2 regions of the Streptomyces sp. SAI-170 genome follow, and region 2 is predicted to be linked to the other one. Evidence: riboswitches for the same ligand, from Rfam matches in the RefSeq annotation. Region 2 holds a riboswitch; the other holds the start of a gene.

Region 1 (15,375 bases), 4.4 Mb from region 2:
ACGCCGAGCTGGTCTTCGCCAGCGGCGTCGAGGTGAGCGCCCGCCCGTCCGATGCCATAGCGCTGGCCCTGCGCACCGGCACGCCGATCTACGGCAGTGACGGGGTGCTCGACGACGCGGGCATCGCGATTCCGGACGAGCAGGAGGACGAGGTGGAGAAGTTCCGCGAGTTCCTCGACCAGATCTCGCCCGAGGACTTCGGCTCCAGCAACCAGTGAGACGCGGTGCGGCCGGCTGGGCGGAGGTTCCGCCGGGCCGGCCGTACGATGTGTCGTCGCCGCTGTGACGGCGTCGAGGGCCCCTTCGGGAGTGGCGTATCGGCGCGGACGACTCGGCACATGCCAGCGGCGATTGAGAGCGTCCTGCGGCCTCCCGGGAGCGCATTCGGCTAGCCTTTCCCCGCGACGGGATACGGGAAACCACTCCTAGGGTGATTATCACTCGGCGTGCCGAGTGTGGCGATCGTTGACGCACCCTTGGTGACTGCCTACCGTCGAGAGGGCAGGTCAAGGACGGAGGTCGGCGTGAGAAGCAGCGGCGACGGTACGGCTGGGGGTGCCACCGGACGCAGTCCGGGGGAGAGCGGTCCGTACCCGCTTCATGGCGGCGCGTCCGATCACGCTCCGAAGCGGCCTACGGTCGTGCCCAGCGACGGAGGGGCGTCCATGGCGACCGAGGAGATCGGCTACCGCGGGCCGACGGCCTGCGCAGCCGCAGGTATCACGTACCGGCAACTGGACTACTGGGCGCGCACGGGCCTCGTGGAGCCGAGTGTGCGGCCCGCGTACGGGTCCGGGACCCAGCGTCTGTACAGCTTTCGGGACGTCGTCGTCCTGAAGATCGTCAAGCGGTTCCTGGACACCGGGGTGTCGCTGCAGAACATCCGCAGCGCCGTGCAGCATCTGCGGGAGCGCGGGTTCCGTGACCTGGAGCGCATGACGCTGATGAGCGACGGTGCCACCGTCTACGAGTGCACCTCGCCCGACGAGGTGCATGCCCTGCTGCAGGGCGGTCAGGGCGTCTTCGGTATCGCCGTCGGTGTGGTGTGGCGGGACGTGGAGAGTGCGTTGTCGCAGCTGCACGGGGAGCGGATCGACACCGGGGAGACGCTGGTCGGGCACAACCCGACGGACGAGCTGGCCAGGCGGCGCAACAAGGCCGTGTAGCGCCTGCCGTCGGTTCCGCCCGGGGTGTGGGCGGGGCCATTGTCAGTGGCGTGGTGCAGCATCGGAGATGTGAGAACCGCGCCCACGATCCTGCATCTCGACATGGATGCCTTCTTCGCCTCGGTGGAGCAGGCGTCCAAGCCGAGCCTGCGCGGGAAGGCCGTCGTGGTGGGCGGTCTCGGGCCGCGTGGGGTGGTGGCGACCTGCTCCTACGAGGCCCGGGTGTTCGGGGTGCACTCGGCGATGCCGATGGCGCAGGCGCGGCGGCTCGCGCCGAACGCGGCGTATCTGGTTCCGCGGGGAGGGCTGTACCGGGCGATCAGCGAGCAGGTGATGGGGCTGCTGCGGGCGCTGTCGCCGTTGGTGGAGCCGCTGAGCCTGGACGAGGCGTTCGTGGACCTGGAGGCCGGTGGGGCGGCCTGGGACGGGGAGTCCGCGCGGCTGGCCGGGGAGAGACTGCGGGCGGACATACGGGCCGTCACAGGGCTCACCGGCTCGGTGGGGCTGGCCGCGTCCAAGATGCTGGCGAAGATCGCCTCGGAGCAGGCCAAGCCGGACGGCCTGGTCCTGATCCCGCCCGGGACCGAGCGGGCGCTGCTCGGGCCCATGTCGGTGCGGACCCTGCCGGGGGTGGGGCCGGCGACCGGGGACCACCTGAGACGGGCGGGCATCCACACCGTCGAGGAGCTCGCCGAGGCGGGCGAGGACGAGCTGGTGCGGCTGCTCGGGAAGGCCCACGGGCACGCCCTCCACGCCATGGCACTCGCGCGTGACGAGCGGCCGGTGGTGGCCGAGCGGGAGGCTAAGTCGGTCTCCGTCGAGGACACCTACGACGTGGACATCCATGAGCGGGTGCGCATCGGCCTGGAGGTGCAGCGACTGGCCGACCGGTGTGTGCGCAGGCTGCGGGGGGCCGGGCTGTCGGGGCGGACGATCGTACTGAAGGTGCGCCGGTACGACTTCTCGACCCTGACGCGTTCGGAGACGCTGCGGGGGCCCACGGACGACCCCGCGGTCGTGCGGGAGGCCGCGCTGCGGCTGCTGGACTCCGTCGACACCACGGGTGGGGTGCGGCTGCTCGGCGTCGGGGTGAGCGGGCTGGCCGACTTCACGCAGGAGGACCTGTTCGCGCAGGCCGCCGGGGAGGCGGAGACGGACGACGAGGAGGAGACGGCCGAGGAGGCGGCGCGGGAGCCGGCGGAGCCCGAGGAGCGGCGGTGGGCTCCCGGGCATGACGTGCGGCACACCGAGTACGGGCACGGGTGGGTGCAGGGCAGCGGGCTCGGGCGGATCACCGTGCGGTTCGAGACGCCCTGGTCGGAGCCGGGGCGTGTGCGGACGTTCCGGATCGACGATCCCGCGCTTGAGCGGGCCGAGCCGTTGCCGTTGGTCCAGGGAGGGGAGGGGGTGGAAGAGGGGGAGCGTGTGGAGGGCGTGGCGGGGGCTGCGGAGGTGTCTGAGGTGTCTGAGGTGCTTGGGGTTCGTGGGGCTTCGGCGGTGTAGGTGCCGTGCCCTGGGCGTGGGCGTTGGGCTGGGGCTGTGGGGCGCGGGCCGTCGGCCTTCGCTGGGTGGGGCCGGCTGTGCTGCCCGGTGGCGGCGGGCGGTCCGCGTAATCGTCCGTGCCAGGCGGTCGGCGGCCGGCGGCCGGGTGCGTGCCCGGTCGTCCGTGCCGGGCGGCCGGCGGCCGGGCGTGGTGCGTGCCCGCCTGTGGCGCTCAGCGATGGTGAGTGCGTGGGCACCCTTCTCGGCCCGGGCTCTCCGCTTGGCCCGGGGTCTCCGCTTGGCCCGGGCTCTCCGCGTGCTCGTGCCTGCCGTCGGCCCGTGCTGCATCAGCGGGGACTACCCCTAGGCGGCGCCCGGGCGGGGCTCCGGCTGCGCGGAGGTCACTGGGGATGCGTGTGCGGATCGTGGTCGTTGTGGGGGTCCTGGCCTGCGACGTTGCCGAAGTCCCGGTCGGGGGGCGGAGGTGATGGGGCCACGTTGAGGCCGTAGTGGTGGTAGAGCTGGAGTTCCTGTTCGGGGGAGAGGTGGCGGCCGACGCCGAAGTCGGGGGCGTCCTTGATGAGGGCTCGGTCGAAGGGGACGTGGAGTGTGCCCTCGATCAGCTCGCTGGGCTCCAGGGGGACGAAGGCGTCTCTGGAGAACAGGCCGGTGCGTATGGCCGCCCATTCCGGCACGCCGGTCGCGTCGTCGAGGTACACCTCGTCGATCGTGCCGATCTTGGTGCCGTTGCGGTCGAACGCCTTGCGGCCGATCAGGTTGCGCGGATCGATGTCGGTCTGCACGAGCCCTCCACTTGGTCGCAAATCATCCGTAAGCACTACGAAAGAGCACATTTGGGTGCGCGGCCACTCGAAGGCTCGTGCGGTGGGCTCGCTGGTAGGCTTGCAGACGGCTGCTGACCCCGTGCGGGAGAGTCCTCCGATCGTCACCGGAGGCGCCGAAGGAGCAAATCCTCCCCGGAATCTCTCAGGCCCACGTACCGCACGGACGAGGTCACTCTGGAAAGCAGGGCGGATGTCGACGGCTTCCGCTCTCACCGACGGTGAAAGCCGGGCGCCCTCGGGCGGCCGGTGAAGCTCTCAGGTTGAGATGACAGAGGGGGAGGCCGTCGGGGTACCCGCGCCGTGGTGCCCCTCGAAGGTCGCGTCAGACCAGGAGGCCTCCGCAATGACCGCCCAGCGCATTCCGCTCTCCGAGCTCGAACAGGGCATCCCCTTCGAGCAGCGTCACATCGGGCCCGACCAGGAGGCGCGGGCCAAGATGCTCGCGCAGGTCGGCTACGGCTCGCTCGACGAGCTCACCGCCGCCGCGGTGCCGGACGTGATCAAGAACGCCGACGCCCTGGACCTGCCGGGCGCCCGCTCCGAGGCCGAGGTGCTGGCCGAGCTGCGCTCGCTGGCCGACCGCAACCAGGTCCTCGGCTCCATGATCGGGCTCGGCTACTACGGCACTTTCACCCCGCCGGTCATCCTGCGCAACGTCATGGAGAACCCGGCCTGGTACACGGCGTACACGCCTTACCAGCCGGAGATCTCCCAGGGACGTCTGGAAGCCCTGCTGAATTTCCAGACGATGGTCGCCGAGCTGACGGGGCTGCCGACCTCCGGCGCCTCGCTGCTCGACGAGGGCACCGCGGCCGCGGAGGCCATGGCGCTGTCGCTGCGGATGGGGAAGAACAAGAAGGGCCTCTTCCTGATCGACGCGGACGCGCTGCCGCAGACCATCGCCGTGATCGAGACCCGCGCCGAGCCGACCGGTGTCGAGGTCGTCGTCGCCGATCTGAGCGAGGGCATCCCGGCCGAGATCGCCGCGCGTGAGATCAACGGCGTGCTGATCCAGTACCCGGGCGCCTCCGGTGCCGTACGCGACATCAAGCCGGTCATCGACCAGGCGCACGAGCTCGGCGCGCTCGTCACCGTGGCCGCCGATCTGCTGGCGCTGACGCTGCTGAAGTCGCCGGGTGAGCTGGGCGCGGACATCGCGGTCGGTACGACGCAGCGGTTCGGTGTGCCGATGGGCTTCGGCGGGCCGCACGCCGGTTACATGGCCGTGCGCGAGAAGTTCGCGCGCAGCCTGCCGGGCCGGCTCGTGGGCGTGTCCGTGGACGCGGACGGGAACAAGGCGTACCGCCTGGCTCTCCAGACGCGTGAGCAGCACATCCGCCGGGAGAAGGCCACCAGCAACATCTGTACCGCGCAGGTGCTGCTCGCGGTGATGGCCGGGATGTACGCCGTCTACCACGGCCCCGAGGGGCTGAAGAGCATCGCCGGGCGGACCCACCGCTACGCCGCGATCCTGGCGCAGGGGCTGAAGGCCGGCGGTGTTGACGTCGTTCACAGCTCTTTCTTCGACACGGTCAGTGCACGCGTCGAGGGCCGTGCGGCCGAGGTCGTCGCCGCGGCGCGTGTGAACGGTGTCAACCTGCACCTCGTCGACGCCGACCAGGTGTCGATGTCCTGCGACGAGACCACCACGCGGGACCAGCTCCAGGCCGTCTGGGCCGCCTTCGGTGTCGAGGGCGACGTCGAGGCGCTGGACGCGGCCGCCGGTGAGGCGCTGCCCGAGGCGCTGCTGCGCACCGACGACTACCTCACCCACCCGGTCTTCCACCAGCACCGCTCCGAGACCGCGATGCTGCGCTACCTGCGCAAGCTCGCCGACCGTGACTACGCCCTCGACCGCGGCATGATCCCGCTGGGCTCCTGCACCATGAAGCTCAACGCGACCACCGAGATGGAGCCGGTCACCTGGCCCGAGTTCGGCCAGCTGCACCCCTTCGCGCCCGAGGAGCAGGCCGAGGGCTACCTCACGCTCATCCACGAGCTGGAGGACCGTCTCGCCGAGGTCACCGGCTACGACAAGGTCAGCCTCCAGCCGAACGCCGGCTCGCAGGGTGAGCTGGCCGGTCTGCTCGCCGTACGGGGATACCACCGCGCCAACGGCGACGAGCAGCGGACCGTCTGCCTGATCCCGTCCTCCGCGCACGGCACGAACGCCGCGAGCGCCGTGATGGCGGGCATGAAGGTCGTCGTCGTGAAGACCGCCGAGGACGGCGAGATCGATGTCGAGGACCTGCGGGCGAAGATCGAGAAGCACCGTGACGAGCTGGCGGTGCTGATGATCACGTACCCGTCGACGCACGGTGTGTTCGAGGAGCACGTCGCCGACATCTGCGCGCAGGTGCACGAGGCCGGCGGTCAGGTGTACGTCGACGGTGCCAACCTGAACGCGCTGGTGGGCCTGGCCAAGCCGGGGCACTTCGGCGGCGACGTCTCGCACCTCAACCTGCACAAGACCTTCTGCATCCCGCACGGTGGCGGCGGCCCGGGTGTCGGCCCCGTCGCGGTCCGCGAGCACCTCGCGCCGTACCTGCCGAACCACCCGCTGCAGCCGTCGGCCGGCCCCGAGACCGGTGTCGGGCCGATCTCGGCGGCGCCGTGGGGCTCCGCGGGCATCCTGCCGATCTCGTGGGCGTACGTCCGTCTCATGGGCGGTGAGGGGCTGAAGCGGGCCACGCAGGTGGCGGTGCTGTCCGCCAACTACGTCGCCAAGCGCCTGGAGCCGCACTACCCGGTGCTGTACACCGGCCCGGGCGGGCTGGTCGCGCACGAGTGCATCATCGACCTGCGGCCGATCACCAAGGCGACCGGTGTGTCCGTGGACGACGTCGCCAAGCGGCTCATCGACTACGGCTTCCACGCGCCGACGATGTCCTTCCCGGTGGCCGGCACGCTGATGATCGAGCCGACCGAGTCCGAGGACCTGGCCGAGCTGGACCGTTTCTGCGACGCGATGATCGCCATCCGCGCCGAGATCGAGAAGGTCGGCGCGGGCGAGTGGCCGGCCGAGGACAACCCGCTGCACAACGCCCCGCACACCGCGGGTGCGCTCGGTGGGGAGTGGAAGCACGCCTACTCGCGCGAGGAGGCCGTGTTCCCGGCCGGGGTGTCCGTGGCCGACAAGTACTGGCCGCCGGTGCGGCGCATCGACCAGGCGTACGGTGACCGGAACCTGGTGTGCTCCTGCCCGCCGCTGGACGCGTACGAGGACTGAGGTCCTGAGGTCCGAGTAAGGCCTGAGGCCCTGCCCCTGCTCTGCGGGGGCGGGGCCTCTCGCCTTTCTGCTGCCTGCTCTCTGCCTTACGCCGGGTAGGCGTGCGTCTGGGTCGCCTTGACCGTGGCCCAGACCTTTGTGCCGAGGTGCAGGTCGAGTTCGGCGGCGGCGACGGTGGTGAGGTCCGCGGCGAGGGGGAGGTCGCCGGTGAGGGCCACGCGGATCTGGTCGCCGTGGGTCTCCAGGCCGGCCACCTCGCACTGCCACAGGTTGCGGGCGCTGGAGCCGGTGGGGTGGTCGCCGAAGAGGGTGACGGCGCTGGGTGGGAAGGCCACGAAGGCGGGGCCGGTGAGGTGCTCGGTGGTCGTCACGGTCGGGCCGGCGTCCAGGCGGACGGTGTGGCCGTCGGCCTCGCCGCGGTAGAGGTTCAGGCCGACGAGCTGGGCGATGTAGTCCGTGCGGGGGCGGCGCGCGATCTCGGACGGGGTGCCCTCCTGGACGATACGGCCCTCCTCGATCACGACCAGGCGGTCTGCGAGCACCATCGCGTCCAGCGGGTCGTGGGTGACGAGTACGGCCACCGCTTCGAAGTCGGCGAGGTGGCGGCGGAGTTGGGCGCGCACCTCCAGGCGGGTGCGGGCGTCCAGTGCGGCGAGGGGCTCGTCCAGGAGCAGCAGGCGGGGGCGTACGGCCAGGGCGCGGGCGAGGGCCACGCGCTGGGCCTGGCCGCCGGAGAGGTGGCGGGGCTTGCTGGCGACGTGGTCGGCCAGGCCCATGCGGGCCAGCCACTCTGCGGCCTGGGCGCGGGCCTCCGCCTTGGGGATGCCCTGGCAGCGGGGGCCGAAGGCGACGTTGTCCAGGGCGGTGAGGTGGGGGAAGAGCAGGTAGTCCTGGAAGACGACCCCGACCGGGCGCGCCTCGGGCGGGGTCTGCTCAAGGGGGGTGCCGTCGAGGTGGAGGTGGCCCGCGGTGAGGGGCGTGAGGCCGGCGAGGGTACGCAGGGCGGTGGTCTTTCCCGCCCCGTTGGGACCGAGGAGGGCGAGGACGTCGCCTGGGGCCGCGGCGAGGGAGACGTCCAGGTGGAAGGGGGCGTGGTCGACGATCAGGCGGGCGTCCAGGCCGGGCTGGGGCGGGGGCGGAGGCGGGGTCCGTGGGGTGGTCATGGTGTCGTCGTCCCTGGGGCTGTGGTTTAAAGGGCCTGGTTTCGCTGTGTGGGGGCGTTCACGCGGCTGCCCGCGGTTGCCTCGGGCTGTCCGGTTCTACGGTGCTCTCATCCAGCGGTCCCGCAGGCCCGCCAGTACGGCGATCGAGACCGTCAGGAGGACCAGGCTCAGGGCGATGGCCGCGGCCGGGTCGTTCTGGAGGGCCAGGTAGACGGCGAGGGGCATGGTCTGGGTGCGGCCGGGGAAGTTGCCGGCGAAGGTGATCGTCGCGCCGAACTCGCCCAGCGCCCGGGCCCAGGCGAGGACCGAGCCCGCTCCGATGCCCGGGGCGATGAGGGGCAGGGTGACGCGGCGGAACGCCGTGAAACGGGAGGCGCCGAGGGTGGTGGCGGCCTCCTCGTAGCGGGGGTCCGCGGCACGCAGGGTGCCCTCGACGCTGATGACCAGGAACGGCAGCGCCACGAAGGTCTCCGCGATCACCACGCCCGTCGTGGTGAAGGGGAGCGTGATGCCGAACCAGGCGTCCAGCCACTGCCCGACCACGCCGTTGCGGCCGAGGGCCAGCAGCAGGGCCACACCACCGACGACCGGGGGCAGCACGAGGGGCAGGGTCACCAGGGCGCGGAGCAGGCGGCGGCCCGGGAAGTCGGTGCGGGCCAGCAGCCAGGCGAGGGGCACACCGAGGACGAGGCTCAGGGCCGTCGCCGCCGTCGCGCAGACCAGCGACAGCCGCAGCGCCTGCCACACCTCCGGGCTGGTCAGCTGCTCGGGCAGCGTGCTCCAGGGCGTCCGGATGAGCAGGGCGAGGAGGGGGAGGAGCAGGAAGGCCAGGCCGAAGAGTGCCGGGATGAGGAGGGGGAGGGGGATCGGGGTTGTGCGGGTGCGGGGGCGGGGTTTGAGGGTGCGGGGGCGCCGAGGGGCGGAGGGGGCGGGGTGCGCCTTGCTCCTGCCGTCGGGGAGGCCGGGGTCGGAGGGCGCCGGGTGAGGGTTGCTGGTGCCGCCTGTGCCGCCTGTGCCGCCGGTGCCGCCTGTGCCGACGGCGCCGCCATCTGTGCTGCCTGCGCCTGCTGTGCCGCCGCCCCTATTGCCGCGAAGAGATCCTCCCGCGTTGCCCTCGCGCGGCTCGGCGCCGCCGGTGTTCTCCCAGGAGGGGCCGAGGCCGGCTTGCGGTGGGTCGGCGGTGGGGTCGTCCTTCCAGGGCGTAGTGCTGCTCATGGCTTCAGAAATCCCGCGTCCGTGAGGATCTTCTGGCCCTTGGGGGACTTCACGAGGTCGATGAAGGCCTGGGCCGTTTCCGTGTGGTGGGCGTTCTTGAGGAGGGCGATCGGGTAGTCGTTGATCGCGTCGGCGGACTCCGGGAACTCCACGCCCTGGACCTTGTCGCCCGCCGCCTTCACGTCCGTCTTGTACACGACCGCCGCGTCGGCCTCGTCCAGCTCGACCTTCATCAGGGCGCCCTTGACGTCCTGCTCGTAGGAGACGGGGGTGAGCCGGAGGCCGGCGGCGTCCAGGGCCTTCTGGGCGGCGGAGCCGCAGGGGACGTCCTTGTCGCAGAGGACGACCTTCAGGCCGGGGGCGGTGAGGTCCTTGAGGGAGGAGATGTCGTCCGGGTTGCCGGGCAGCGTGGCGATCGCCAGCTCGTTGCGGACGAAGGTGGTGGGGGTGCCCGCCGCGGCGCCCGCGTCCGTCACGAGGGTCATCGTCTTGGGGCTGGCCGCGGCGAAGACGTCGGCGGGCGCGCCTCCCGTGATGCTCGCGGCGAGCGAGTCGCTGCCCCCGAAGCTGAAGGTGACGTGCGCGCCCGGGTGCTGCCGCTCGAATTCCGCGCCCAGTTTCGTGAAGCTCTCCTTCAGCGAGGCGGCCGCGAAGACCGTGACCGTGCCGGACACCTTGCCGGAGGAGCCGGCCGCCTGGGATCCGGGGGAGTCCGAGGACGCACCGCAGGCCGAAAGGGCCAGCAGCGCGATCCCTCCCACGATGGCGCGGCGTGTGCGTACGGATCGAGTCGTCACAGGTCCCTCCCGGGCATCGGCCGTTCGCGCAGGGCATGCCGGAGCGGCCCTGCCGATACGCCGATCATAGTGACGCAGATGCTGGCCTCAGGTCTGCTGGAGCATCGCATGAGCGAGCGTAAGCAGTCATGTTGATCCGCACATGCGGTTGCCGCGGAGGATCTACGTACGGTCGATGTGTACGTTTGTCGACTTCACCCGGGCCGTGGCCTCCATGCCGACCTCCAGTCCCAGCTCCTCCACGGCCTCGCGGGTCAGCAGCGAGACGAGTCGGTGCGGGCCCGCCTGGATCTCCACCTGGGCGGCGACGTCGCCGAGCTTGATGGCCGTGACGATGCCGGGGAAGGCGTTGCGGACCGAGGTGTACGGGGGCTCGTCGTCGTCCGGGGTGGTGGACGCTCTGGCCAGCTCCACGGAGAACGCGGCGAGGTCACGCCCGTCGATGAGCCGGCGGCCGGTGTCGTCGCGGTGGGTGGCCACGCGCCCGGCGTCGGCCCAGCGGCGTGCGGTGTCGGGGCTGACGCCGAGCAGACGGGCGGCCTGGCCGATGGTGTAGGACTGCATGACCGTCACGATATGGCGTGTCGCCGGTGACGGGCCGCGCGCATACGTCGGGGCCGGTGCGCGGCGGTGCGCCGCGGGCCGGCCCCTGTCGGTGCGTGGCGTCTCCTGTTCGTGGCGACGCCTGTTGTCGCGCGTGGGCGCCTCCAGCCATGGCCGACGCCTGTCGGGCGTTGCGCGGGCGCCTCCCGTCGTGGCCGGCGCCCTGGACTGCTCAGGCGGCCGTCACGACCCTGCTGGTGTCCAGCGGGCGGTGCGGGGCGATGATCTGGCCGTCCGGCAGGAGCTCACCGGTGTCCTCGAAGACGACGACGCCGTTGCAGAGCAGGCTCCATCCCTGCTCCGGGTGAGCCGCCAAGAGGCGGGCGGACTCACGGTCGGCGGAGTCGGCTGAGGGGCACGGTGGCTGGTGCTGGCACATGGGTGGGATCTTTCGCTCGGTCGTGGTGGATGAGATGGCTGTGGTGTCTGTCCCGCGGCGTGAAGAGTCGTTCATGGCCGCCCCCCGTTGTGATAAGTCGGTCCGGAACCAAGTGTTGCCCCACGGGCGTCGATCCGCAGGGATTTCGCAGCACCGCTTCTCACAGGTTGAGGACGCGTCACCCGCGCGGACGGTTCACCTCAACTGCACTGCCCTTTCGGGTGGTTCGCGGTGGCCGTAAAGGGCTAGTCCGCATGGGCAACAGGGCGATGATCAGCTCGTACGAGCGGAGGTGTGCTCGTAGGAGAAGGCGTGCGGCGGGCGCACGAAGAACCCCGCCGCGGGACGACCACGGCGGGGCGGAGGCGGAATACCCGAGGCGGAACCCCGGAGGCGGCCCCAGGCGGCGGAGTGCCGGAGGCGAGATGCCGCAGACGGCCTCAGGCCGGCGAGCCGAGCAGCGGCGGCGGTACGACCGGTGTCACGCGATGGGTGAGCAGCGGGAGCAGTTCGGCGACGCGGTGCGGGAGGTGCGAGGCGATGCCGGGCGGGGCGGGGGCCAGCGGGACGAGCAGGTCGGCGGGCTGGAGTCCGCCGGTCGAGCCGTCCGCGGCCAGGTCGCCGTGCAGCCACAGGGTCAGCATGTAGAGGCTGGGGATGGACAGCAGACGTGGCTGGTAGGCCTGGGTCAGTGTCTCGGCCTGCCGCAGGGCGCGCTCGGTGGAGGCGATGTAGGGGCCCTCGAAGAAGTGCGCGAACGCCCAGCCGTCCGGCGTGAGCCGGGTCTCGGCGGCGGCCAGCGCGCGATCGCCGTTGCGGATCATGAAGCGCCACCCGGCCAGCCTGGTGGCGGGCGGGCCCCCGGCGGCGAACCGGTCCAGCACGTGCACGGGCAGCGGCATTTCGGGCGTCACGGGTCCCTCGGCGATGCGCAGGGAGGGGGTCGGGGCCTCACGGACGGCGGTGGGGGAACCGAGGGCCGTGAGGACGGTGCGCAGGGCGGGCGCGGGAGCCGGGGGGACATGCAGCGGCATGGTGGGTCGCCTCTCGTTCGACAGGCATGGGCGCGCAGGGGCGGGGGCGGACGGCGCTGTCTGCTCACGAGGTCAGAGAGGCGGGGGCCGGGGTCGGTGACGAAAGGGCGGGCGGTTTCGCCGGGTCTCGGCTCGACGGCACTCCGTGCGACCGCGGGCGCCAGCCTTCTCTGCCTTGTTCGCGGAGTTTATACGACAGGTGTTCACCCGGTGTTTCGGCTAGCCGTTACCGGGAAGTCCGGCAAGGAGTAATCCGGTCGCGGAACTGCGGAAATCCTCCCGATTCCGGAACGGTCGCAGGGCGATGACCTCGGGTTTCGCTCCTGGAGCGGTAGGCCAATTCTCGTCGGCGTTTTTCACGAGTCACCGTCCGCCGGAAACCGCTGGTTCCCGCTTGCCCGTGGAATGTGCCCCCGGTACCCCGTGTGCCGCTTTCATCAGAGTAGCGGTGCAGGGGTGGCTGCGGGGACGTTATCGATCGCTCCGGCTGGGCATCATCCCCCCTGCACCAGGACCCCGGCGGCCGGTCCGGCGGTCCGCACATCCGAGGAGGGAGGCCCCGATGGGGGAGAAGGTCGTGGCAGGCGCGTTCGACCTGTCCGATCGGCAGCGCTACCGCGACAAGCTCCGGCGGTGCCTGAGGGGACTGGAGCGGCTCCTGGCGGAGAAGCGGTTCGATCGCCCCAAGAACCTCATGGGGCTGGAGATCGAGCTGAATCTCGCCGGGTCCGACGGCCTGCCCAGAATGTTGAACGCGCAAGTCCTGGAACGCATCGCGAGCCGCGATTTCCAAACAGAACTCGCCACGTTCAACCTTGAAGTGAACATTGCGCCGCACCGCCTCGGCGGGCGGGTTTTCGACCGGCTGGCCGAGGAACTCCGCACGGGTCTGGCATATGCGCACCGGAAAGCGGCCGAACTCGACGCCGGCATCGTGATGATCGGCATTCTGCCCACCCTCGACCGCGACGACCTGGTGTCCTCGAACCTCTCCGCCTCGGACCGCTACACCCTGCTCAACGACCAGATCGTCACCGCCCGAGGCGAGGACTTCACCCTCGACATCGACGGCGTCGAGCGCCTGACCTGCACCGCCCGGTCCATCGTGCCCGAAGCCGCCTGTACGTCCGTGCAGTTGCACCTCCAGGTGACCCCGGCCCGGTTCGCCGACGTGTGGAACGCCGCCCAGGTGGCCTGCGCGCCGCAGATAGCCATGGGCGCCAACTCGCCCTTCCTGTTCGGCCGGGAGCTGTGGCGCGAGTCGCGGCCGCCGCTGTTCCTGCAGTCCACCGACACCCGCCCGCCCGAGCTGCAGGCGCAGGGCGTACGGCCGCGGACCTGGTTCGGCGAGCGCTGGATCAGTTCGGCGTACGAGCTGTTCGAGGAGAACCTGCGCTTCTTCCCGGCGCTGCTGCCGATCTGCGACGAGGAGGACCCGCTGGAGGTGCTGGACGCCGGGGGCGTGCCGAGCCTCGCGGAGCTGGTCCTGCACAACGGCACGGTCTACCGCTGGAACCGGCCGGTCTACGGCGTCGCCGACGGGGTTCCGCACCTGCGGGTGGAGAACCGGGTGCTGCCCGCGGGCCCCACGGTCACGGACGTCGTCGCCAACGCCGCCTTCTACTACGGCCTGGTCCGCGCGCTGGCCGAGGAGTCCCGGCCGGTGTGGACCCGGCTGCCGTTCGAGACGGCGGCCGCCAACTTCGACGCCGCGTGCCGCCTCGGCATCGACGCCCGCTTCCGCTGGCCCCGGCGCGGCCGCTACGGCGGTGTCGGCGAGGTCGACGCCGTCACCCTCGTACGCGAGGAGCTGCTGCCGCTCGCGGCGGTCGGGCTCGACGCGTGGGGTGTGGAACCCGCCGACCGGGACTTGTACCTGGGGGTGATCGACGAGCGGTGCCGGCGGCGCGTCAACGGGGCGTCCTGGCAGGTCGCCACCTTCCACAAGGCCCTGGAGGCCGGCCTGACCCGGCCCGAGGCGCTGGCCGCCACCACCCGCCGCTACAGCGAGCTGATGCACCAGGGCGAGCCGGTCCACACCTGGCCGGTGGGACTGCCGGAGCCGGTGCCGGTCGTGTGAGCGCCGCCCCTGATGTTCGCCGTACGTCCTGACAGGTGATGATGAGGGACCTAGGGCGTGGGCGAGCGGCTGGAGGCAGGGGTGCAGGCGGAAGCGGGAGCGGTCGGCGGACCGGCGGCGGGGGAGGGGCTGTCCCGGCGGACCCTGCGGGACGAGACGCTGCTCGTGCTGGCGCTCTCGCTCGGCGCCAGTGGCGTGTCCGCGCTGATCAGCTTCATCGGCTCGGTGACCAGACCGGGCGGCCTGAAGGACCAGGCCGCCACGCTGAACGCCTCGGCCGCGCCCGGCCGTCCCTGGCTGGATCTCGCCTGGCAGCTCTTCGGGATCACCACCGCCCTTGTGCCGGTCGCGCTCGTCGCGCACTTCCTGCTGCGCGAGGGCCAGGGCCTGCGGACCCTCGGCTTCGACCGCACCCGGCCCTGGCCCGACCTGGGCCGCGGTGCAGCGGTCGCCGCCGTGATCGGCAGCACCGGCATCGCCTTCTACCTCGCCGCCCGGGGCCTCGGCTTCAACCTCACCGTGGTGCCGGAGGCCCTGCCGGAGGTGTGGTGGAAGTACCCGGTGCTGATCCTTTCGGCCGTGCAGAACGCCGTCCTCGAAGAGGTCATCGTGGTCGGCTATCTGCTGCGCCGGCTCGGCCAGTTGGGCTGGTCGCCGGAGAAGGCGCTCGTCGGCAGCTCGGTGCTGCGCGGCTCGTACCACCTCTACCAGGGCATCGGCGGTTTCGTCGGCAACATGGTGATGGGCGTGGTGTTCGTGTACCTGTACCGGCGCTGGGGCCGGGTCGGGCCGCTGGTGGTGGCCCACTCGCTGCTCGACATCGGCGCGTTCGTGGGATACGGGCTGCTCGCGGGCAAGGTGGGGTGGCTGCCGACCGCGTGAGGCCGTGAGGCGTGAGAAGGGGGCGTACGACACCGTCGTACGCCCCCTTTCGCGTGTGTCAGGCGAGCAGCTCGCCGTCGATGGTGGTGACGGCGCGGCCGGTCAGCAGGGTGCGGTCGCCGGTCAGGCGGGTGCGCACCAGGCCGGAGCGGGGCGAGGCCTGCAGGCCGGTCAGCTCGGTGCGGCCGAGGCGCTCGGACCAGTAGGGGGCGAGGGCGGTGTGGGCGCTGCCGGTGACCGGGTCCTCGTCGATGCCGACGTTGGGGAAGAAGCAGCGGGAGACGAAGTCGTACTCGTCGGCGGCCTCCTGGGCGCGGGCGGTGGCGATGATGCCGCGCGAGGAGTGACGGCCGAGGGCCCTGTGGTCCGGGGTGAGGCCGAGGACGGTCTTCTCGTCGGGCAGTTCGACGAGCAGGTCGCCGACGTTGGGGCCGGTGTCGAAGGCGTTGAGCGGCTCGGCTCCGAGGGCCTCGGCGATGCCGTCCGGGACGTCGACGCGG
Region 2 (15,375 bases):
CGACGCGCCGACCACCCGGGCGGCGGTCGTCCCGGCGCCGCCGAAGAAGAAGCAGATCCACGGCCTGCCCGGGATGCCGCCGGTGCTCGACCCGCAGGACGTGTACGCCGCCGACCGGCCGAACCGGCTCTCGCCGGCGGTGAAGAACTTCCCGTCGCGGGTGTACGTCCCCAACACCGAGTCGGACACCGTGTCGGTGATCGACCCCAGGACGTACGAGATCGTCGACACGATCCGGGTGGGCCGGCAGCCGCAGCACGTGGTGCCGTCCTGGGACATGAAGACGCTGTGGGTCAACAACAACCGCGGCCACACCCTCACGCCCATCGACCCGAGGACGGGCGAGGCGGGCGAGCCGGTCGAGGTGCACGACCCGTACAACCTCTACTTCACGCCGAACGGCAAGTACGCGGTGGTGATGGCGTCCCTCGACCGCGAGCTGGTCTTCCGCGACCCGCACACCATGAAGGTCGTCAAGACCGAGCCCGTCAGCTGCTACGGCGTCAACCACGCCGACTTCTCCATGGACGGCAGGTACTTCATCGTCTCCTGCGAGTTCAGCGGCGAGCTGCTGAAGGTCGACACCGAGAAGATGAAGGTGATCGGACAGCAGAAGCTGCCCTTCGAGGGCGCCATGCCGCAGGACGTGAAGGTGTCCCCGGACGGCAAGAGGTTCTACGTCGCCGACATGATGGCCGACGGCATGTGGGTGCTGGACGGCGACAAGTTCACCACGCCGAAGCTCCTGCACACCGGCAAGGGCACCCACGGGCTGTACGTCAGCCGCGACTCGCGCGAGATGTACGTCTCCAACCGCGGCGAGGGCACGATCTCCGTCTTCGACTTCACGCAGAACAAGCTCACCAAGAAGTGGCACCTGCCCGACGGCGGCAGCCCCGACATGGGCGGCGTCTCCGCCGACGGCAAGGTGCTGTGGCTGTCCGGGCGGTACGACGCCGAGGTGTACGCCATCGACACCCGCACCGGCACCCAGCTCGCCCGCATCAAGGTCGGCAGCGGCCCGCACGGCCTCGCCGTGTACCCGCAGCCCGGCCGCTACTCCCTGGGCCACACCGGCATCTTCCGCTGAGCGCCTACCGGGGGCGCAGCAGGGCCTCCGCGCCCACCTGCCGGTAGCCGGCCGCCTGGAACGCCCGTGCGCTGCGGGCGTTCCCCGGCGCCACCTGCGCCCACAGCGGCTCTCCCGCGAGCTGCCGGGCGGCCGTCACCAGCTCCCGCCCGAGCCCGGCGTGCCGCACGGCCTCGTCGACCTCCACCGACACCTCCAGGCGCCCCGCGACCCCGCGGCCCGTCACCAGCACGCCGCCCGGCGCCGTCCAGGCCCGTACGTCGTCACGCCGCTCGCGGGCGTAGGCGATGCGCGGATGGCCGGGGTCGGCGATCTCCTTCAGCGGCAGCGCGGGCTCACCGGGCAGGGGTGTGCCGACCAGCACGGCGTCCACACACTCCGTCGTCCGGCCCGTCCGCTCCAGCAGGGCCGCCAGGAAGCGCGGGTTCATGGTCGCGGCGAGCGGATCGCAGTCCAGGCCGCGCAGGGTGGCGTACACCCACTCCGGGTCCTCGTCGGTGAAGACGACGGAGTGGGCCGTGAAGGACATGACCCCGGCGTCCCGGGGGGACGGCTGCGGGACGACGGTCGTACGGCCGTCCGGCGGCGGGAAGACACCGTGCGGCCGCCGCGTCGAGAATGTCCCGCAAGGTCTGTCCCACCGTCTGCTCCCCGAGCTCTCTCGCAGCGTCTTGAGTCTCCACCCACTGGAAGCCCCACACTCGCACCCATGATCGACGACGGCACCGGTCTTCTCACCATCGGCGAGCTGGCCCGCGCCACGGGCCTGACCGTGCGCACCATCCGCTACTGGTCCGACGAGGGCGTCCTGACGCCCGTGGCCCGCTCGGCCGGCGGCTACCGGCTCTACGACACCGCGTGCGCGGCCCGCCTTGAGCTGATCCGCACCCTGCGCGAGCTGGGCCTCGGCCTGGACGACGTACGGCGGGTGCTGGCGGGCGAGCGGACGGTGGCGGAGGTGGCGGCCGCGCATGTGGCGGCCCTGGACGCGCAGATCAGGGCGCTGAAGGTGACGCGGGCGGTGCTGTCGAGCGTGGCGCGACGTGGCTCGAGTGCTGAGGAGACGACCTTGATGAACAAGTTGGCGCGGCTGTCGGCCGCCGAGCGGGCCCGGATCGTCGAGGACTTCATGACGGAGATCTTCGACGGCCTGGACACGGCCGACCCGGACATCCGGCGGCGGCTGCGGTTCGCCCCGGCCGACCTGCCCGACGACCCGACCGCCGAGCAGGTGGACGCCTGGGTGGAGCTCGCCGGGATGATCCAGGACCCGCGGTTCCGGGCGCAGATGCGCGAGATGATCGAGTTCAACGCGGCGGACCGGGGGCCCGGCGTCCCCGCCGGCACCTCCCTGTGGTTCATGAGCCGCCTGGTCCAGCTCGCGGGCGAGGCGCTGCGGGAGGGCGTCGCCCCCGACGCGCCGGAGGCCGACGAGCTGCTGCGGCAGCTGCTGGGGGACGCGGACCGGGCGGAGGTGCTGGAGAGGCTGGAGGCGGCCGGGAACCTCCGGATGGCCCGCTACCGCGAACTGTGGGCCGTGGTGAAGGGCCTGGAGCCGCAGCCGACCTACGAGAAGGAGTTCGCATGGGTGGTCGCCGCACTGCGCTCCCGGGCGGGCCGTTAGTCTGACCTGCGCCGGTACGACTCGTACGACAGGCACGACGGCAAGGTATGACGAAAAGGGGCGGATCGGTGGCCGACATCGAAGAAGCACGCAAGCAGTTCGACCGCATCGACACGGACGGTGACGGCCAGATCACGGCTGCCGAGTTCAAGTCCGCGCTCGCTCAGGGCGGCGACTGGAACGTCACCGAGTCGGTCGCCGAGGCGATCATCGCCACCCGCGACCTGGACGGCGACAAGGTGCTGTCCTTCGACGAGTTCTGGGCCCACCTGAACAAGTGACACGCGCGCGAAGGGGCGCTCGGCCGGGGCGAAAATGCCTGGTCGGGTGCCCTTTTCCCGTGTCAGGATCCGGGCATGGGGATCAGCATCTGGGGCAAGGTCGAGTGCCGGACGGGGCACGGCGCGTGGGACTACGAGGACGAGGACTGGGACTGCGCGATCGACCTCGATCTGCTGCTGCTCCACAACGACTACGCCTCGTTCGGCTGCCTCTTCGGCGTTCGCGACGTGTACGACTTCGAGCCGCTCTTTGCCGGCCGGGGTCTGCCGGGGGACGCGTCCACGCCGACCCGTAGCGCCATCGGGTTCCTCTGCAAGAGCACATCCTGGTTCACCTGGGCCGAGATGCAGGGTGTCGACTGGGACGAGAGGTCGGCCTGCCGGGACGCGGTGACCCGGCGCGAGGTGGTCCTGGAGAAGGACGTGTGGCTGCCGCTGTGGGACGTGATGCGCACCCTCGCCCGGCTCCACGGCGACGACAACGTCCGTCTGGTCGTGGCGTTCGAATAGCTCACGAGGCCCGGCGGCGGTATTGCCCAGGTGCCACCCCGAACTCCCGCTTGAAGGCCTTGGCGAAGGCGAACTCCGAGGTGTAACCCGCGTGTTGGGCGACGACCCGGAGGGGGGTGTCGGCCTCGCGCAGGAGGCGGCCCGCGGTGGTCATGCGCCACCAGGTCAGGTAGGTCAGCGGGGGCTGGCCCACCAGAGTCGTGAAGCGGCGGGCGAAGGCCGCGCGGGACAGACCGGCGCGCAGGCCGAGTTCGCCGACGGTCCAGGGGTGGGCGGGGTCCTCGTGGATCGCGCGCAGAGCCGCCGCGATGCCGGGGTCGGCGAGGGCGGCCGCCCAGCCGGTGGGGTGGCCGGAGTCCTGCTGGCCCTCGCGCTGCCACCAGGCGCGCAGGATGTACAGCAGCAGGGTGTCGAGGAGGTTGGCGACGATCGTGTCCGAGCCGGGCTGCGGATCGGTGAGTTCCCGGCCCAGCAGCTCCACCGCCGTCCGCAGCGAGCCGTACGCCCCCACCCGCGCGGGCAGGTGCACCACCTCGGGCAGCTCGGTCAGCAGCGGATGCGCGCGGCTGCGGTCCAGCAGATAGGCGCCGCACAGCATCACCGTGTCGGGCACCGAGCCCTTCGGCGGGGTGGGCAGCGCGGGCCAGCGGCCCTCGGCGTCCAGGCTCACGTCCTCCAGCGGCGCATCGAGCGAGCCCGCGATGGCGTGGCCGCGCCCGTGCGCGAGGAACGCCACGTCCCCCGGCCCCAGCGCGATCGGTTCCCCCTCGGCCGGCATCAGCCAGGCCGACCCGCGCAGCACCACATGGAACCCGGCGCCGCTCGCGGCCTCGAACCGCAGCCCCCAGGGCGCGTACTTGTCCCGCAGTCCCGAGTGCGGCCGTCCGGTACGCATCGCGGCGACCGCGTCACTGAGCACGTCCATGCCCGCAACGCTAGCGGGAGCGCACGGCCGCGTCCCTGGGCGAAGACGATCGGACAGGAAACCGAGACCGTCGGGCATGGTTCGTCTCCACAGCCCTGCCTAGCGTTGACGGCATGTCAATCACCGCACGTGCAGTGCTCTTTCATGAGATCGGCGGCCCGGACGTCCTCGGTGTCGAGGAGGTCGAGCTGCCCGCTCCCGGCCCCGGCGAGGTCCTCGTCCGTGTCGAGGCGCTCGCCCTCAACCGCGCCGAGGCGCTCTTCCGCTCCGGCGGCTACTTCTACCAGCCGACCCTGCCCGGCTCCCGCAACGGCTACGAGGCCGCGGGCGTGGTGGAGGCGGTCGGCGCGGACGTGACCGCCTTCGCGCCGGGCGACCTCGTGCTGTCGGCCGCCAACCGCGAGCTGAGCGACCACGGGGTCTACGGCGATCTGATCCTGCTGCCGGAGACGGCCCTGGTCCCGCGCCCCGCGGGGGTGGACGCTCAGACCGCGGCCGCGGTGTGGGTGACGTACTCGACGGCGTACGGCGCGCTGGTGGAGCGGGCCGGGATGCGGGCGGGCGACCATGTGCTGATCACCGGCGCCTCCAGCGGCGTCGGCACCGCCGCGATCCAGGTGGCCCGCCGGGCCGGTGCCGTGCCGGTCGTCACCACCCGCACCGAGGCCAAGCGGCAGCGGCTGCTGGAGCTGGGCGCGGAGCACGTCATCGTCACGGACGACGCCGACGTCGTCGAGGAGACGAAGCGGCTCACCGGCGGGCGCGGCGCCGAGATCGTCCTGGACGCCATCGGCGGCGCCGAGTTCGCGGCCCTGGGCGCTGCGGCCGTCGAGGACGGCACGCTGATCAGCTACGGCTGGCTGAACCAGCAGCCCATCCTGCTGCCGATGCAGTGGCCGCTGACCGTGCTGGGCTACAACAACTTCGCCCTCGTCGGCGCCCCCGAGGGCCGCCGCCGCGCCGCCCACTACATCGGCTCCGGCCTCACCGACGGCACGCTGCGCCCGGTCGTGGCCGAGGTCTTCGACGGCCTGGACCGCATCCGGGACGCCCACCGGCTGATGGACTCGAACGCGCACACGGGCAAGATCGTCGTACGGGTCTGAGATCCGTCACCCGATCGGTCCTGTCCCCGGAATAGGCCGCACCGGACCGGGGTTGATGCCCACACGATTACATGCAAGTGCATCAACCCTGGAAGGGTCTGTCATGAAGATCGGCATCATCGGCGCGGGCAACATCGGCGGCAACCTCACCCGGCGGCTCACCGCGCTCGGCCACGACGTCTCCGTGGCCAACTCCCGCGGCCCGCAGACCCTCACCGCCCTCGCGGAGGAGACCGGCGCGACGCCGGTTCCCGTCGAGCAGGCGGCCAAGGGCGCCGAGGTCGTCGTGATCACCATCCCCGTGAAGGCGGTCCCGGACCTGCCGAAGGGCCTGCTGGACGACGCCGCCGAGGGCGTCGCCGTCATCGACACCGGCAACTACTACCCGAAGCAGCGCGACGGCCGCATCGCCGGCATCGAGGACGAGGGCCTGACCGAGAGCGCCTGGACCGCCCGCGAGATCGGCCACCCGGTCGTCAAGGTCTTCAACGGCACCTACGCCCAGGACCTCCTCGACCGCCACCGCCCGGCCGGCGACCCCGACCGCCTCGCCGTCCCCGTCGCCGGCGACGACGAGGCCGCCAAGGCCAAGGTCCGCGCCCTGGTCGACGAACTCGGCTTCGACACCGTCGACGCGGGCGGCCTCGCCGACTCCTGGCGCCAGGAGCCCGACACCCCCGTCTACGGCCTGCGCGCCGGCGTGGAGGCCGTCACCAAGGCCCTGGCGGCGGCGTCGCCGCAGCGCAAGCCGGAGTACCGCGGCTGACTCAGACGATCTCCAGAGGCCGGTGCGGCCCCTGTGGCAGTTCCACCTTCACCGGATCACCGGGCCGCACCACGCCACCCGTCACGACGACGCTCATGATCCCGGACCTGAAGCGCACGGCCCCGTCGGCGTCCCGGCCGACGACCTGCTTCATCAGGCCCTTCTGGAAGCCGTCGATCTGGGCGCACGGATTGCGCAGCCCGGTCACCTCCACGACGGCCTCGTCCCCGAGGTGCAGCCGGGCCCCGACCGGCAGGCCGAGCAGGTCGACGCCGCGGGTGGTGACGTTCTCCCCGAGCTGTCCCGCCGCCACCTCGAAACCGGCCTCGGCGACCTCGGCGAACAGCTCCTCATGGATCAGGTGCACCTGCCGCAGGTTCGGCTGGGAGGGGTCCTTCGCCATCCGGAACCGGTGCTTCACCGTCGTACCGGCGTGCACGTCCCCCTCCACGCCGTGGCCGGCGATCAGCGTGATGCTGTCCCGGTTCGGCTTGGTGAAGGAGTAGGTGCCGTTGCTGCTGACCGCAGCGACCGTGCCGTTCATGGAACGCGTCCCCCGATGTCCGTGCTCAGCACTCGATGATGTTGACCGCCAGCCCGCCCCGGGCCGTCTCCTTGTACTTGACCGACATGTCGGCGCCGGTCTCCTTCATGGTCTTGATGACCTTGTCCAGGGACACCTTGTGCGAGCCGTCGCCGCGCATGGCCATGCGGGCGGCGGTGACGGCCTTGACCGCGGCCATGCCGTTGCGCTCGATGCAGGGGATCTGGACGAGGCCGCCGACGGGGTCGCAGGTGAGGCCGAGGTTGTGCTCCATGCCGATCTCGGCGGCGTTCTCGACCTGCTCCGGCGATCCGCCGAGCACCTCCGCGAGGGCGCCCGCGGCCATCGAGCAGGCGGAGCCGACCTCGCCCTGGCAGCCGACCTCGGCGCCGGAGATGGAGGCGTTCTCCTTGAAGAGCATGCCGATCGCGCCCGCGGCGAGCAGGAAGCGGACCACGCCGTCCTCGTCGGCGCCGGGCACGAAGTTGATGTAGTAGTGCAGGACGGCGGGGATGATGCCCGCGGCGCCGTTCGTCGGGGCGGTGACCACCCGGCCGCCGGCCGCGTTCTCCTCGTTCACCGCCATCGCGTAGAGGGTGATCCACTCCATGGCGAGCGCCTGCGCGTCGCCCTCGGAGCGCAGCTTGCGGGCCGTCGTCGCCGCACGGCGCTTCACCTTCAGGCCGCCCGGCAGGATGCCCTCGCGGGACATGCCGCGCGCCACACAGGCCTGCATCACGCGCCAGATGTCGAGCAGACCCTCGCGGATCTCCTCCTCGGTGCGCCAGGCGCGCTCGTTCTCCAGCATCAGGGCGGAGATCGACAGGCCGGTCTCCTGCGTCAGGCGCAGCAGCTCGTCACCCGTGCGGAAGGGGTACTTCAGGACCGTGTCGTCCAGCTTGATGCGGTCCTCGCCGACCGCGTCCTCGTCGACGACGAAGCCGCCGCCCACCGAGTAGTACGTCTTCGACAGCAGCTCGCCGCCCTGGGCGTCGTACGCCCAGATCGTCATGCCGTTCGCGTGGTACGGCAGCGCCTTGCGGCGGTGCAGGATCAGGTGGTCGTCGAAGGAGAAGGGGATCTCGTGCTCGCCGAGGAGCCGGATGCGGCCCTGCGCCTTGATGGACTCCACGCGCTCGTCGGCGGACTCCACGTCGACCGTGCGCGGAGAGTCGCCCTCCAGGCCGAGCAGCACCGCCTTCGGGGTGCCGTGGCCGTGGCCGGTCGCGCCCAGCGAGCCGTACAGCTCGCAGCGCACCGCGGCGACGGAGGGCAGCAGGCCCTCGTTGCGCAGCCGGCGGGCGAACATGCGCGCCGCGCGCATCGGGCCCACCGTGTGGGAGCTGGACGGGCCGATGCCGATCGAGAACAGGTCGAAGACCGAGATGGCCACGGTCACTCCTCAGGATGGGGTGGCGGGGCACCCGGGATCGCCGGGTGCCCCCGCCGGGGACTTACTTGTTCAGGCCGGGGTACAGCGGGTGCTTGTCCGCCAGGGCCTTGACGCGGGCCTTGAGGGACTCCGCGTCGTACGACGGCTTCAGCGCCTGTGCGATCACGTCCGCGACCTCGGCGAAGTCCTCGGCCGTGAAGCCGCGGGTCGCCAGGGCCGGCGTACCGATGCGCAGACCGGAGGTCACCATCGGCGGACGCGGGTCGTTGGGGACGGCGTTGCGGTTGACCGTGATGCCGACCTCGTGGAGCCGGTCCTCGGCCTGCTGGCCGTCGAGCTCCGACTCGCGCAGGTCGACCAGGATCAGGTGCACGTCCGTGCCACCGGACAGCACGTTCACCCCGGCCTCACGGGCGTCGGGCGCGGTGAGCCGCTCGGCGAGGATGCGCGCACCCTCCACGGTACGCCGCTGGCGCTCCTTGAAGTCCTCCGAGGCGGCGACCTTGAAGGAGACCGCCTTGGCCGCGATCACGTGCTCCAGGGGACCGCCCTGGAAGCCCGGGAACACCGAGGAGTTCAGCTTCTTCGCGAACTCCTTCTTCGCCAGGATGATGCCGCCGCGCGGCCCGCCGAGCGTCTTGTGCGTGGTGGAGGTCACCACGTCCGCGTGCTCGACCGGGTTGGCGTGCAGGCCGGCCGCGACCAGGCCCGCGAAGTGCGCCATGTCGACCCACAGGTACGCCTCGACCTCGTCGGCGATCCGGCGGAACTCCGCGAAGTCCAGCTCGCGCGGGTACGCCGACCAGCCGGCGATGATCACCTTCGGGCGGTGCTCCTTGGCGAGCCGCTCCACCTCGGCCATGTCGACCAGGCCGGCGTCGTCCACGTGGTAGGCGACCACGTTGAACTGCTTGCCGGAGAAGTTCAGGCGCATGCCGTGGGTCAGGTGACCGCCGTGCGCCAGGTCCAGACCGAGGATCGTGTCCCCGGGCTGGGCCAGCGCGAACAGCGCGGCCTGGTTCGCGGAGGCACCGGAGTGGGGCTGGACGTTGGCGTACTCGGCGCCGAACAGCTCCTTGATCCGGTCGATCGCGATCTGCTCGGTGACGTCGACGTGCTCACAGCCGCCGTAGTAGCGGCGGCCCGGGTAGCCCTCGGCGTACTTGTTCGTCAGGACCGAGCCCTGCGCCTCCATGACCGCGAGCGGAGCGAAGTTCTCCGAGGCGATCATCTCGAGCGTGGACTGCTGCCGGACCAGCTCGGCGTCGACCGCCGCGGCGACCTCCGGGTCGAGCTCGTGCAGGGGCGTGTTCAGGACGGACATGTGTCTCCTCAGCCGGCGGTGTGGGCGTCGTACGCGTCGGCGTCGAGCAGGTCGTCCTGCTCGCCCGAGACGCGCACCTTGAACAGCCAGCCGCCCGCGAAGGGGGCCGAGTTCACCAGCGACGGGTCGTTCACCACGTCCTCGTTGATCTCGACGACCTCACCGGTCACCGGGGAGTAGAGCTCGGACACCGACTTCGTCGACTCCAGCTCACCACAGGTCTCACCCGCGGTGACCTCGGTGCCGACGGCCGGCAGGTCGGCGTAGACGACATCGCCGAGCGCGTTGGCCGCGAACTCGGTGATGCCGATCGTCGACACACCGTCCTCGGCGGCCGACAGCCACTCGTGCTCCTTGCTGTAGCGCAGCTGCTGGGGGTTGCTCATGGCCTGAATTCTCCTGTACGCGCGGATGTGCTGATGACGGGGGGACTGCCGGGAACGTGCGTGAGCAGCGCGATGTGCGCAGAGTCACGCACGGAACGCCCGCAGTGACTACTTCTGGCGCTTGTAGAAGGGCAGCGCGACGACCGTGTACGGCTCGTGCGTGCCCCGGATGTCCACGCCCACGCCCTCGGTGCCGGGCGCGGAGTGCGCGGCGTCGACGTAGGCCATGGCGATCGGCTCGCCCAGGGTGGGGGAGGGGGCGCCGGAGGTGACCTCGCCGATCACCTCGCCGCCCGCGACCACGGAGTAGCCCGCGCGCGGGACGCGACGGCCCTCGGCGACCAGGCCGACGAGCACCCGCGGCGGGTTCTGCTCGGCCCGCGCGGCGGCCTCGGTGAGCGCCTCGCGGCCCACGAAGTCGCCGTCCTTGTCGAACTTCACGACCCGGCCCAGACCGGCGTCGAACGGCGTCAGCTCCGCCGTCAGCTCGTGCCCGTACAGCGGCATGCCCGCCTCCAGGCGCAGCGTGTCCCGGCAGGACAGACCGCACGGGATCAGGCCGACGCCCTCGCCCGCCTTCGTCAGCGCCTGCCACAGCTCCACGGCGTGCTCCGGCTTCACGAACAGCTCGAAGCCGTCCTCGCCGGTGTAGCCGGTGCGCGCGATCAGCGCCGGGACACCCGCGACCGTGCCGGGCAGACCGGCGTAGTACTTCAGATTGTCCAGGTCGGCGTCCGTCAGCGACTTCAGGATGCCCGGGGACTCGGGACCCTGGACCGCGATCAGCGCGTACGCGTCACGGTCGTCGCGGACCTCGGCGTCGAAACCGGCGGCGCGCTCGGTCAGCGCGTCCAGCACCACCTGGGCGTTGGAGGCGTTCGCGACGACCATGTACTCGGTCTCGGCCAGGCGGTAGACGATCAGGTCGTCCAGGATGCCGCCGTCGGCCTGGCAGATCATGGTGTAGCGGGCGCGGCCCACGCCGACGGCGGCGATGTTGCCGACGAGCGCGAAGTTCAGGAAGTCCGCGGCCTGTGCGCCGGTGACGGTGATCTCGCCCATGTGCGAGAGGTCGAAGAGCCCGGCCCTGGTGCGCACGGCGTTGTGCTCGTCGCGCTCGGAGGCGTAGCGCAGCGGCATGTCCCAGCCGGCGAAGTCGGTCATCGTCGCGCCGAGCGAACGATGCAGCGCATCGAGCGCGGTACGGCGGAGTTCGGTACTGCTCATCGGTCGGTCGTCTCCCAAGTACACGACAGGCGAGGTCATTCCTCCCCATCTGTCATCGGAACCTGAGAGGTTCGCCATGACCGCCCGTACAACGGGTGTACAGGAAGGGACATGGCTTGCACCTTGGGTGGGACCACTGCAGATCAGCGGTCCGCTTTTCAGATGTGCCTCGCCCGCGCGGTAACGGGGCCTGAGAGATTCAAGGGAGGGACTTGCTCCTTCGGCGCCCCAGCGAGGCTGGGGACTCTCCCGCGCGGATTCAAACGGCCGGTATGCAGTTGGCGGGGCCATCATTGCACGCATCCGCCCGGCACGGCAGGCCGCATCTGTGACCGGCCTGTGGCAGTACGCACACGAAATCACCGGCCGCACCGCATTACCGTCTCTTTACACACGATGGGCAAGGGTCCTACGACCCGCCCCAGGGGAGGACGATCACGGTGAACAGGACCACGTCGTACGCCACCACGACCCCCGCCCTCGCGCTGCCCGCGTCGGCCGCGGCCCCGGCCCGCGAGGTCCCCTCCGCCCCTGTCGTCCGCGACCTGCGCGACCGCGGTGGCCACAGTCCGCACGCCCTGCTCTTCGGCCCCCACGACCTCGTCGTGATCACCGGCCTGCCCGGCAGCGGCAAGTCCACCCTCATGCGGCGCGCGGTGCCGGGCATACGCATCGACTCCCAGGACACCCGCGACCGCTTCGACGCGGCCACGCCCCGCCTCCTGCCGTACGCCGTCTACCGGCCCCTGGTCCGGCTCGCGCACTACGCCGGGCTGCGCCGTGCCCTGCGCACCGGCGAGGGCGTCGTCGTGCACGACTGCGGCACGCAGGCCTGGGTGCGCGGCTGGCTGGCCCGGGAGGCCCGCCGCCGGGGCGGCACCCTGCACCTGCTGCTCCTGGACGTCACGCCCGAGCAGGCCCTGGCCGGGCAGCGCGAGCGCGGCCGCGGGGTCTCCCGCTACGCCTTCCGCCGGCACCGCCACGCCGCCTCCCGGCTGCTGCGCCGGGCGGAGCGCGGCGGCCTGCCCCGAGGCTGCGGCTCGGCGGTGCTGCTCGACCGGGACGCGGCGGACACGCTGCGGCGCATCGGCTTCACGGGCTGAGAAGGCGGCCACCCGCACGGGTTAGCCTTTTCAGCCTCAGCAGGTTCTCGGCAGGCGGTAGGCGGCACATGGACTTCCCGGCGCAGGCGCACCCCCATCCGCACGGCGGTTGGCCCGGCAATGAACTCGAGGAGGTGCTCTCCGCCTCCCTGGGCGTGCCGTCGGCCGGCCCCCGCATAGTCGAGGTCCTGGGCCGCAGCTTCGTGTGGGTGCCCCTGCCCAACGGCGGCGGCCCCGACAGCGGCCCCCTCGACCTGCCCACGCTGGAGATCGACGGCCAGGCCTTCGTGCCCGTCTTCAGCTCCGAGGAGCAGTTCCGTCAGGGCGCCGGGCCGACGATGTCGTACGCCATCGCGCCCGCCGTGGAGTTCGCGCGCGGTCTGCCCCCGCAGGCGGGCATCGCGCTGAACCCGGGCGGCGTGGTCGGCGTCCCGCTGCCGCCCGAGGCCGTCGCCGAGCTCTGCCGGGCCGGGCGCACTCCGCTGGACGGGCCCGCGAGCGGCGGCCGGGTCCGCCTCTTCGAGCCCGACTGGCAGGACGACCCGGTCGACTTCCTCTCCGCGGCTTCCGCCGAGTTCGACGCCACCGGCATCGTCCTCACCGCCCGCCGCTGTCTCGCCGCGATCGAGACCGCCGACCCGGTCCTCTTCGTCGGCGTCGAACTCTCCCAGTGGGAGGGCGACCTGCGCACGATCCCGGCGGAGGCCCTGGGCCGCGCCCTCGGCAGGACCCCGGTGCGCTGGCCGGTGAACCTGGTGCTGCTGGACGTGGCCCAGGACCCGGTGGGGGACTGGATGAAGCACAAGGTCCGCCCGTTCTTCCAGAAGTAGGGGCCGCCCCTTCTTCCGGAAGTAGCGCACCCTTCTTCCGGAAGTACGGGACCGGATCGCCCCCGAGCCCCCTCCGATCCTCCCCCCGGACGACATAACCTGGTTTCATTACCCAGTCGAAGAAAGAAGGGGCGTAACACAGTGAGCGCGAGCGGCACCGCCGCGACCGGCACGGTCGAGCACACGCTGCGCCAGGTCACCCCGGGGCGTTACGACGCCTACGAGGCGCTCCTGCGTGCCCTCGCGACACCCACCTCCGGCCAGATCTGGATGCTGCTGTGGCACGGCCAGGCCGGCTCGCCGGACGCCCAGTACGGCACGATGGAGGTCGGGGGCCACGCGTACGCCCCCTGCGTCACGTCCGCGCAGGAACTCGCGGCCAGCGGCTGGAACCGCAGTTACGAAGTGGTCGAGGGCATCGACGTCGCCCGCACGCTCTACCCCGACCACTACGGCCTCTGGCTCAACCCGCACGCCTCCAACGGCGGCGTGGGCATCCCGTGGCTCGACCTGCGCCGGATCGCGACGGGCCTGGACCGTCAGCCGGCCGGCCCGCTGCGGCTGGCCGAACCCGGCATCGAGATCCCGCAGTTCTACGCCCTGCTCGCGCAGAACGCCCACCGCACCCCCGCCGTACGCACCCTGCGCCGCGCCTGGGTGCAGCCCGCGCTCGGGGAGCCGTACCTCGCCATCGGTCTGGACGTGTACGACACCTCGCCGCCGGCCGTGGACTCCGTACGCGCGATGATGCACCAGTCCATCGGCGCCGTACCGGACGGACTGCCCGTGTCGACGGTGGCGATGTCCGACGAGTACTGCCCCGTCGCGATGTGGATGCGGACCCATGCCCGCCCCTTCTACGACCGTGAGGCGCACGGCGCCGTGGCCGCGCCGGCACCCGCCCCGGGCTACGGTTATCCGCCGGTGCGCGGCGCGTACTAGAGCCGTCTCACCCTTCAGGCCACCCGGATCGCGAGAGGGCCTTCTGCGCGCGTAGATGCGGTCGGTATCGACACGTCTGTCCCACACGCCCCAAGTTCTCCTCGTCCGGCCGTCGTTACCTGCTGTCCGGATAACGGATTCCCCAGGACAGCATCACGTTTACGCATCCATTCACCGCCAAGTCTGGCAACAGATCGCCAAAGCGTTGAAGACTCCCGCACCAGGGGTGTTCGCCCGGGTGTTCGCCCCAGTACGACGGACTGACAACGCCGCTACAGCGGCAAGTGCGGGCCGGCTACCGCCGGTTGAGAGGGGTCCCTGCCAGATGACGGCACCATTGCACGAGCCGACCGCGGAAGCGGCCCCGAGCGCGGCCGAGGAAGCCGCGGCAGTCAGCGGTGGCGCGAAGGCCGTACAGGGCCGCTCCCTGGGCCGGATCGCCTGGGAGCGCCTCAAGCGCGACAAGCTCGCTCTGGCGGGTGGCGCCCTGGTGCTGCTGCTCATCCTGGTCGCCGTGCTCGCCCCTGTGATCAGCAACCTCGTCGGCCAGGACCCCGAGTCCCACCACGAGGACCTCATCGACCCGCTGTTCGGCACGCCCAAGGGGTCCCTGGGCGGCATGAGCGGCGATCATCTGCTGGGCGTCGAGCCGGTCAGCGGCCGCGACATCTTCGCGCGCATCGTCTACGGGGCCCGGATCTCGCTGCTCGTCGGCTTCCTGTCGGCGGTCGTCGCGGTCGTCATCGGCACCGTCCTCGGTATCCTCGCGGGCTTCTTCGGCGGCTGGGTCGACTCCCTGATCAGCCGGGTGATGGACGGTCTGCTGGCCTTCCCGCAGCTGCTCTTCATCATCGCGCTGGTCTCCGTCATGCCGAGCGAGATGCTGGGCCTGGAGGGCACGAACGTCCGCCTGTTCGTGATGATCCTCGTCATCGGCTTCTTCGGGTGGCCCTACATCGGACGCGTGGTGCGCGGCCAGACCCTCTCCCTGCGTGAGCGGGAGTACGTCGAGGCCGCCCGATCGCTGGGCGCCGGGCGCTTCTACATCCTGTTCAAGGAGCTGCTGCCCAACCTGGTCGCCCCGATCGTCGTGTACACGACGATGATGATCCCCACCAACATCCTCACCGAAGCGGCACTCAGCTTCCTGGGCGTCGGCGTCAAGCCGCCCACGGCCTCGTGGGGTCAGATGCTGTCGAACGCGATCGACTACTACGAGTCGGACCCCATGTACATGGTCGTCCCGGGTGTAGCGATCTTCATCACGGTTCTTGCCTTCAACCTCTTCGGCGACGGCGTGCGTGACGCGCTCGACCCGAAGGGC

What was found. Region 2 has a riboswitch for glycine ahead of gcvT (glycine cleavage system aminomethyltransferase GcvT). Riboswitches for the same ligand answer to the same signal wherever they lie in the genome.
Region 1: another riboswitch for glycine. It lies ahead of gcvP (aminomethyl-transferring glycine dehydrogenase); the one in region 2 lies ahead of gcvT (glycine cleavage system aminomethyltransferase GcvT).

The regions. Positions count from the first base shown of each region.
Region 1 is NZ_JBMGQD010000001.1:7,085,195-7,100,569, forward strand. Features, by position in the region: gene RKD23_RS31865 (bifunctional nuclease family protein) at 1-218, shown strand, start outside; gene RKD23_RS31870 (MerR family transcriptional regulator) at 525-1,166, shown strand; gene RKD23_RS31875 (DNA polymerase IV) at 1,236-2,669, shown strand; gene RKD23_RS31880 (PRC-barrel domain-containing protein) at 3,050-3,451, opposite strand; glycine riboswitch at 3,566-3,661, shown strand; gene gcvP (aminomethyl-transferring glycine dehydrogenase) at 3,837-6,722, shown strand; gene RKD23_RS31890 (ABC transporter ATP-binding protein) at 6,809-7,885, opposite strand; gene RKD23_RS31895 (ABC transporter permease) at 7,982-8,752, opposite strand; gene modA (molybdate ABC transporter substrate-binding protein) at 9,097-9,897, opposite strand; gene RKD23_RS31905 (TOBE domain-containing protein) at 10,060-10,461, opposite strand; gene RKD23_RS31910 (DUF5999 family protein) at 10,673-10,879, opposite strand; gene RKD23_RS31915 (hypothetical protein) at 11,320-11,913, opposite strand; gene RKD23_RS31920 (glutamate--cysteine ligase) at 12,476-13,993, shown strand; gene RKD23_RS31925 (CPBP family intramembrane glutamic endopeptidase) at 14,075-14,875, shown strand; gene RKD23_RS31930 (PhzF family phenazine biosynthesis protein) at 14,934-15,375, opposite strand, start outside.
Region 2 is NZ_JBMGQD010000001.1:2,691,821-2,707,195, reverse strand. Features, by position in the region: gene RKD23_RS11900 (YncE family protein) at 1-1,090, shown strand, start outside; partial or broken gene RKD23_RS11895 (GNAT family N-acetyltransferase) at 1,095-1,731, opposite strand; gene RKD23_RS11890 (MerR family transcriptional regulator) at 1,800-2,714, shown strand; gene RKD23_RS11885 (EF-hand domain-containing protein) at 2,783-2,995, shown strand; gene RKD23_RS11880 (hypothetical protein) at 3,071-3,505, shown strand; gene RKD23_RS11875 (AraC family transcriptional regulator) at 3,507-4,430, opposite strand; gene RKD23_RS11870 (zinc-dependent alcohol dehydrogenase family protein) at 4,544-5,536, shown strand; gene RKD23_RS11865 (NADPH-dependent F420 reductase) at 5,592-6,302, shown strand; gene RKD23_RS11860 (MOSC domain-containing protein) at 6,304-6,846, opposite strand; gene RKD23_RS11855 (L-serine ammonia-lyase) at 6,872-8,239, opposite strand; gene glyA (serine hydroxymethyltransferase) at 8,301-9,563, opposite strand; gene gcvH (glycine cleavage system protein GcvH) at 9,572-9,949, opposite strand; gene gcvT (glycine cleavage system aminomethyltransferase GcvT) at 10,058-11,176, opposite strand; glycine riboswitch at 11,216-11,344, opposite strand; glycine riboswitch at 11,345-11,438, opposite strand; gene RKD23_RS11835 (AAA family ATPase) at 11,611-12,279, shown strand; gene RKD23_RS11830 (enhanced serine sensitivity protein SseB) at 12,348-13,109, shown strand; gene RKD23_RS11825 (enhanced serine sensitivity protein SseB C-terminal domain-containing protein) at 13,251-14,051, shown strand; gene RKD23_RS11820 (ABC transporter permease) at 14,377-15,375, shown strand, end outside.